2 regions of the Halioglobus sp. D3-4 genome follow, and region 1 is predicted to be linked to the other one. Evidence: predicted binding sites of a transcription regulator. Region 1 holds the regulator's gene; the other holds the start of a gene.

Region 1 (3,523 bases):
CCCCTCCAATAGCCTTGGGCCAGTCGGGCCCGTTGTCCCGGCGAAGGTTCCACAACCGTATCGGTCATTCCCAATGGACCAGTGATCTGTTCGCGGATTTGTTGCTCCCACCCCTCGATACTGCCAGCGAGAATGAGGCCGAGTAAACCCACCCCGGTATTGGAGTAGCGATATGGCGCAGGGAGTGATTCCTTGGGCGACCAGGCGGAGAGAAACTGATAGAAGTCTGCTAGCGTGTAGTGATCAATGCCTCGCAGGCGGATTTCGCGAGGTAGTCCCGGTGGGTCATCGGGCAAACCTGATGTGAAATCGGCGAGCTGTAAGGGAGTGATTTTTTGCGCCGCTGGCTGCAGGGTCAAGCCCTCAGGCAGATGATCGGCAATGCTTGATTCCAGCCCGATGCGGCCAGAGTTTGTTGCTTCACCCAGCAGGGCCGCGGTGAATGTTTTGGTCACTGAGCCGATCTCAAATAGGGTGTGTTCGTCTACGGGTTCACGTCTACCATTGCGCACCCCAAAATTGTAAAAAGAAACGTTTCCACGGTGATAGACACCAACGGCGACACCCGCGTATGCGGGTGCTTTGCCAGGCCTAAGCATCGGAGTAACAAACTGATTAACTGCCTCTGTGACGTTGAGCGCAAAAGCGGAGGTATTCCAGCATATAGCGACCAGCAGCGCGGATAGCGCGACCACACATTTCATTTAGACTCCCCGCCCAGTGGGTGTAATTCTCACAGATACACGGGCCCAAGCTTCAATTGAGCTATATAGGCTTTGCTACCACACAATTCGCTACCGTGGTCGCTACACAGATGCTAGTGCGGTCAATTTACCAGATCAAGTGAATTTGGCTCATTAATACGAGGTAGGGAGCGAGCGGTGGAGACGTTCAAATCGGTCAGCCAGTCGTAGGACGTATATCCCAGTTCGCGGATTGCGAATGGTCGCATCGCGCTGCAACTGGTAGACTGCTCACTGTGTTAAATGAATAGAGGCTAATTGAGTGAGTACATCCTTGCTGGAAATTGTTGATCGCGGCGATGGCGAAATCGTCCTGCAGCGTGCGGATAGTGATTCAGACCCCCTGCTTACTGTCAGTTTCTCTGACGAAGCGCGCATCTACATAATGGACAATAGCCTTGAGGTCGCCAAGGCGATGATACAGGCTGGTATTCAGGCAGCAGCAGCAATTTCTGAACGCGGTGAGGGCGACGGCGAGACTGACGAAGCACAAGAGACCCCACGCGTACTCCACTAGGCGGTTATACTCCTCTGCGCAGTACCCCTACGCTAAGGCCTTCAATCGCGAAGGCCTTCTCACGTAAATCGACAACAATGGGCTGGTAGTCGGGATTTTCCGGCAGTAAATGCAGCAGGTGTTTCTTGTTCGTATGCTGCAGGCGTTTGACGGTGACTTCGTCTTCGATGCGTGCGATCACGATATCGCCATTTTTGGCCACCGGCGTGCTGTGTACTGCCAGCAGGTCGTCATCGAAAATACCCACGTCGATCATGCTGTCGCCCTGAACCCGGAGGAAAAAATCGGCATGCGGCTTGAAGAAGTTCGCCGGGAGATCGCAGTATTCCTCGATGTGCGCTTCGGCCAGGATAGGGTTGCCCGCTGCGACGCGACCGATGATGGGTATGCCTGCACTCTCTGGTAGTCGTATGCCACGCGAGGCTCCGGCTATCATTTCTATCGCGCCCTTGCGCGCTAGCGCCTTGAGGTGTTCCTCTGCGGCATTGGCCGATTTGAAGCCAAGTTTTTGTGCAATATCGGCACGGGTAGGAGGATAGCCCGTCTCGTCGATGTGCTGGCGGACAATGTCGAGTACTTGCTGTTGCCGCTGCGTGAGCTTTTCCATCACGTGCATCCTCTGTGATTTTGTACAGTTACTGTGATTATATACAGCAAAGATGCGATTGCAATGACTGTGTGAGCAAACTCAGCGGCCAGGTTGGCATCTGGCGCGCCAATGCGCAAGGTTATCCGCCAGAGGGTCGCTCTTGGGCCTGAGTGTCTGGGTAACTTGCTAGGGGAAGGGGTTAGTGCTTTACCGGGCCGGTTTTCTGTTTGTAGATAATATAGGCGAGCAGTACTAAAGCGAGTTCAGCTCCGGCCAGCAGGAAAATACTCTGGCTATTGAATGCGGCTGCCAACGCCTGGCCACTGGCTGCGAAAAAATTAAGTACCAGGCCCATATTTAAAGCGGTGATTACCGCCATGATGACGACTACGACGACATTCAGTTGCTTCACACCAGCCATTTTCTGCCTCCGGATGTTTTCACCAAGCAGCTTTTTGTTGGACCCGTCGACCAACCCTACCACCAGAGCCTGAATACAGGCAAGTGATTCAGATCACCGGTCAATCGACTGTGTTCTCCTTTTCGGCCTGTTGCCGCAGAACCTGCCCGCGTTTTGCCTGCTCAATGACATAGGCGCGGATTGCCTCAGATTGCTCAGTGCTAAGGTTGTCAGCGAATGACGCCATGCCCCGGTCTTTTAACTGACCGCCGCGTACCACGGCCTCCCAGCCCTGGGCGTCCCACAGGAAGGCGGATCCGCGCAGATCCGGAACAAGTAGCCCGGAGACGGCGTTGAGGCCGTGGCAGCCCATGCAGACATCCTGATAGGTGGTGTGCCCGAGTTTGACAGTTTCTGCACTGGCCGTGGACTCGGGGGGATTGAACATCACGACCGGTTTCCACGACACCGGCGGCAGTTCCGCTTTTCCTCCCAGTTTGAACGTCAACACGCGGCTCACATTCGGTAGGCTTTCGGCCTGTACGTACTCGCCAAAGACCAGCGCGAAAGCGCCGCCCCAGCCGACATTGACGGAGATGTACTGCTCGCCGTCAACTTCATAGGTCATCGGCGGCGCTACCACCCCAGTCTGCGTGGGGAAGCTCCAGAGCACTTCACCGGTATCGGCGCGGTAGGCGACAAACTTGCCATCGGCTGTACCCTGAAGCACCAGGTTGCCGGCAGTAGCCAGTGTGCCACCGTTCCATGGCCCCCGGTATTCGACGCGCCAGGCCTCCTTCTGCGCAACCGGATCCCAGGCCAGCAAGCGGCCTTTTACCAGGGCGCCAATAGCATCGCGCTCGGCCTGGTCATCCGGTAGGCCAGCGATAACGCCATCCGTGCCGGTGTTGCCCACGCCGGGGTTGTACTCGAAGTTCTCCGGCTGGCCGTAGACGGCCGGAATATCCAGTACCGGAATATACACGAGTCCGGTATCGGGGCTGAAAGACATCGGGTGCCAGTTATGACCACCCAGGTAGGAGGGGAAGATGGTGAATGGGGTATCCTCGTAGCGCGCGCCCGGGACTTCCACAGGCCGTCCCGTTTCCATATCGACATGGGTTGCCCAGGTGATATCGATATAATTTTCCGCTGATATTAACTCGCCGGTCTGGCGATCCAGTACATAGAAAAACCCGTTTTTGGGCGCCTGCATCAGCACCTTTCTCTTCTCGCCATCCAGTTCTATGTCCGCCAGAATGATGCTCTGGGTA
Region 2 (3,523 bases), 1.7 Mb from region 1:
ATCCTTTGGACGCTCGCATGCGTATTGATTCACTAGTGCGTCATGAATTGGCTATCGAGGATAGAAAATGTTTGGATTATTCAAAAAAAACCCACTGAAGCAACTGCAGAGGGACTATGAGTCCTTGCTAACCAAAGCCTTCCAGGCCCAGCGGGACGGCAATATACGCCTGTACTCAGAGCTCACCGCGGAATCAGAAGTGCTGAGGTTGAACATTGAAGGGCTAAAATGCACTGACGATGCCAACCAGTAGCTGTAATGCACCATGTACTAAGAGAGGGAAACTCAACCGCTATCCCCAACTGGGACTCCCGGGCGCGATCAAAAAAGCATACCAGTACGTAGTTGCGTCATGGCTATTCCTCACTTGGTATAACAGGACGCCAAGTACCGAATAGTTCATGCTAATGTAGCGCCTTCACTGATGAAAGATAATAACTGAGACAAACCCCGGAGAATATATTATGTCAGGCATACCTTCTGGATATCCCACCGATCAAATAGAGGCCTTTTCCCTGCTAGGAACACGTGACCAGCTATCGATTGATGACTTGAAAATATTGGCTCTGTTAGAAGTCGCGGGTGAAGCTTTCTACCAAGCTGCTGCCAATGCGGTGACCAACGATGAGGCGAAGGACTTACTCCGAAGAAATGGTCAGGAAGAGCGCGGCCATGCTCACCGCTTGCTAAAAGCCATCGAATTACTGGGCGGGGAGTTCAACCTCCCGAATGACACAGAGAATCCCTATGTTCAACCGATGGATTTAGGTGGTGTCATCAATGCTGAATTACTCAACATTATTGAGCAGTCGGAGAAAGACGGTGATCTGCAGTACCAGGTTTGGGCGGATGCGGAACCCAACGCACAGGTGGCAAAAATTCTTCGTCAAAATGGAACCGAGGAAACGCGCCACGGTGAACGAGTAGGCCAGGTAGTAGCCCTCTTGAGCTGAACAACACCCGACTATTTGCCCATGGTTAACCCTGCGGCGACGACGGACACCCTCTCATTACTTTCAGTCGCAGAAGAACTCGTAACGCTTAAAGCGGCGGCGCTACGGCTTGTGGCGTGAGCACTGACAACTCATGGCGCGGTTAGCGCTCTACTGCATGCGACACTGGCAGCTTACCCTGCATCAAATCACAAAGCGCGTGCCAGCGAAGCTTCCCCGCAAAAAACCACTTGCCACTATAACTGTACACATATACAGTATAAGGCATCATCAACCTACCTTTGAGGTGAGCTGTGGCCGTAGTAGCAATGTGGAAATGCGATCGAGACGATGCAATGTTTGATACCAAAAAGAATGCCGATGCCCATGACAAGATGCTGGAGTTGGCTGAACATTTCAGCCTGTTTCTGGAAAAGCAGATCGAAGGCATCAGTGAGCAGGATGCGGAAAAAATCGGCCTGCTGTTATCCAGAAACAAGGATACCCTGATCGCCGCGTGCAAAGGCAAGCCTGAACTTCTGTCGGACATTGGCAGTGAGAGCACGCAGGAAGCCACGAATATTACGCCGCTGGCTGCAAAAGCCTAGTGGCAGTAAGCGCCACTAACCCGCGTCCGGATTCGCGAATCACAGTGCTGCAGCAAAGGCAGGTGTAGTAAGGGCCTCCAGGGATGCAAACCGGGCGCGCTATTCGGGAACGTATCCTATCGGCCCACCGAGTTCTACACTATAACCGTTGCCGTGATTGCACTCGGACAGATCGGTCGTCGAAAGATGGTCATTCAGCGCCGGATTGTAGCAGCGATACAGTGGCAGCGGCGCTGCGCGGCTTGCAGCGCTGGCGACAAACCCCATTGAGCCATCGAGGGTATTCCCCTCCCCTTCACAGCCCGCATCAGCACTGATAAAGGATTCGAGTTTGTTTGTTGCTGCGCGGCAGCGGAAAATCTCTTTCGCAGTGGAAAACGCACGGGAAAATGTGCGATAGGCAGGCCCTTCGTACAGATAACCATTTTCCGGACCCAGTTCATTAGCATCCCTGGAGGGCATGTGGTTAATGAAAACCGGGTCGTAAAACCGGTATATGGAAACCCTGCTCACCGGCGAGGGCACCGGCTTATTGAGCGGCGGCGCTACACAGTAACCCTGGTTTTGTTGGCAAATCGCATCGTCGCTGTCGATACAGTATTCTTCTTCCACCAATCGGACAGGCCCGACAGACGCGGGCACATTCTCGTCTGGCCGCGTATTGGAAAACCCACACCAACCGTAGCCCTCGCAATACCACTGTTCTTCTGTCAACACAAATTCGCCACCGCAGGATTTCACAGAGTCATACGCCATGCGTAATACAGAGCCGACAGCTTGTTCAAACACGACTGGAACGCGCTGATCATCACAGAGACTTTGGTAACAGCGCTCGTAAACAATATAGCGATGCTTCTGCAGAATAATTCGCCCCCTGATATCGTCGGGGCCAACATCAAAGCAGGTATTCAGATCGTTGATATGCACATCGTGTGAGCGACAGCCATCCATAAACTGGTGCCACTTGCCATCGGGAATGACATTTTCAGGGACGATCACCAAACCCTCGGGGTGAAACTCTTCCTTGATAGTGCCATCGATCGCGGTACTGCCTGTAGAGCGAATGATTTTCCAGACGCCGCCTGTATTTTGCAGGACATCGGGGGGATCTCCCCAGGGCCGGACACCGTCGACTGCAATGGTCTTTTTCACGGCCTGATCACCAGCGGCTATGGTCGTCACGAGGCGCAGCGAACCGCCGCCTGAGCGCACAAGAACGGCGCGGTTATCTTTGGCACGAACTATCCAGCGCGATGCCGGCTGTGTCGCTGCGGTGGTTTCAGCATAGTTCCCGGCTGTGCTACTACTGGCTGTCTCTCCCGATGCCTCTACTGCGCCGGGAACGATAGCCAGAAAAAACACCAGCGGGATGCCGAACCCAATCACCCTCGTCCTCATCGAGCTAGATACCCGGGTCTATGCCTGTCATCTCGATTGACAATTCCCACAGCCGACGCGCGACTTCCTCGTTGCGACTGGCGCGCGTCGATCTGACTTTCACTGCTGGGCCCGATGTCTCCATGCGCTTGCTGGGCCCGTAGTAATCGCCGCCGGCGACCAGTTCCCCGGTAGCGGCCAACAGCGTGGGCCAAGCGCCCTGATGGGCGCTGTTCATCAGCGGCATCATCAGCGGCATCAACCTCTGCAGCGGGCCGGGCACATAGCGGGACAACTCCGTTTCAGCAATACCGGGATGTGCCATCACCGAAATCGTATCGGCATTCACCGCTGACAGGCGGCGCTGCAATTCATAGCCAAACAACAGGTTGGCCAGTTTACTTTGGGCATAGCGGGTGACCGGGTTATAGCGTCGCTCAGCGTTGATATCATCGAAGAATATCTTGCCACTCTTATGCGCGATGCTGGAAGTGCTGACAACTCTTGCCCTGGCGGTGCTCCGCAGTTTGTCGAGCAGCAGGCCCGTTAACGCGAACGGCCCCAGGTGATTCACGCCAAACTGCGATTCAAAACCATCTTCGGTGA

Evidence for each region. The regulator LexA, encoded in region 1, represses DNA repair genes until DNA is damaged. The targets are predictions, from matches to a motif close to ACTGTNTNTANANACAGT.
Region 2: AC0L6S_RS19740 (YebG family protein) is a predicted target of LexA. The motif match lies at 1,195-1,212, and genes of this name have one in related genera.

What each region holds. Positions count from the first base shown of each region.
Region 1 covers NZ_CM147907.1:1,057,995-1,061,517, forward strand. Annotated here, with positions in the region: gene AC0L6S_RS04510 (serine hydrolase domain-containing protein) at 1-704, opposite strand, end outside; gene AC0L6S_RS04515 (hypothetical protein) at 1,006-1,260, shown strand; gene lexA (transcriptional repressor LexA) at 1,265-1,867, opposite strand; gene AC0L6S_RS04525 (hypothetical protein) at 2,049-2,270, opposite strand; gene AC0L6S_RS04530 (PQQ-dependent dehydrogenase, methanol/ethanol family) at 2,371-3,523, opposite strand, start outside.
Region 2 covers NZ_CM147907.1:4,468,630-4,472,152, reverse strand. Annotated here, with positions in the region: gene AC0L6S_RS19750 (DUF6435 family protein) at 68-253, shown strand; gene AC0L6S_RS19745 (ferritin family protein) at 465-953, shown strand; gene AC0L6S_RS19740 (YebG family protein) at 1,262-1,540, shown strand; gene AC0L6S_RS19735 (hypothetical protein) at 1,640-2,938, opposite strand; gene AC0L6S_RS19730 (oxidoreductase) at 2,943-3,523, opposite strand, start outside.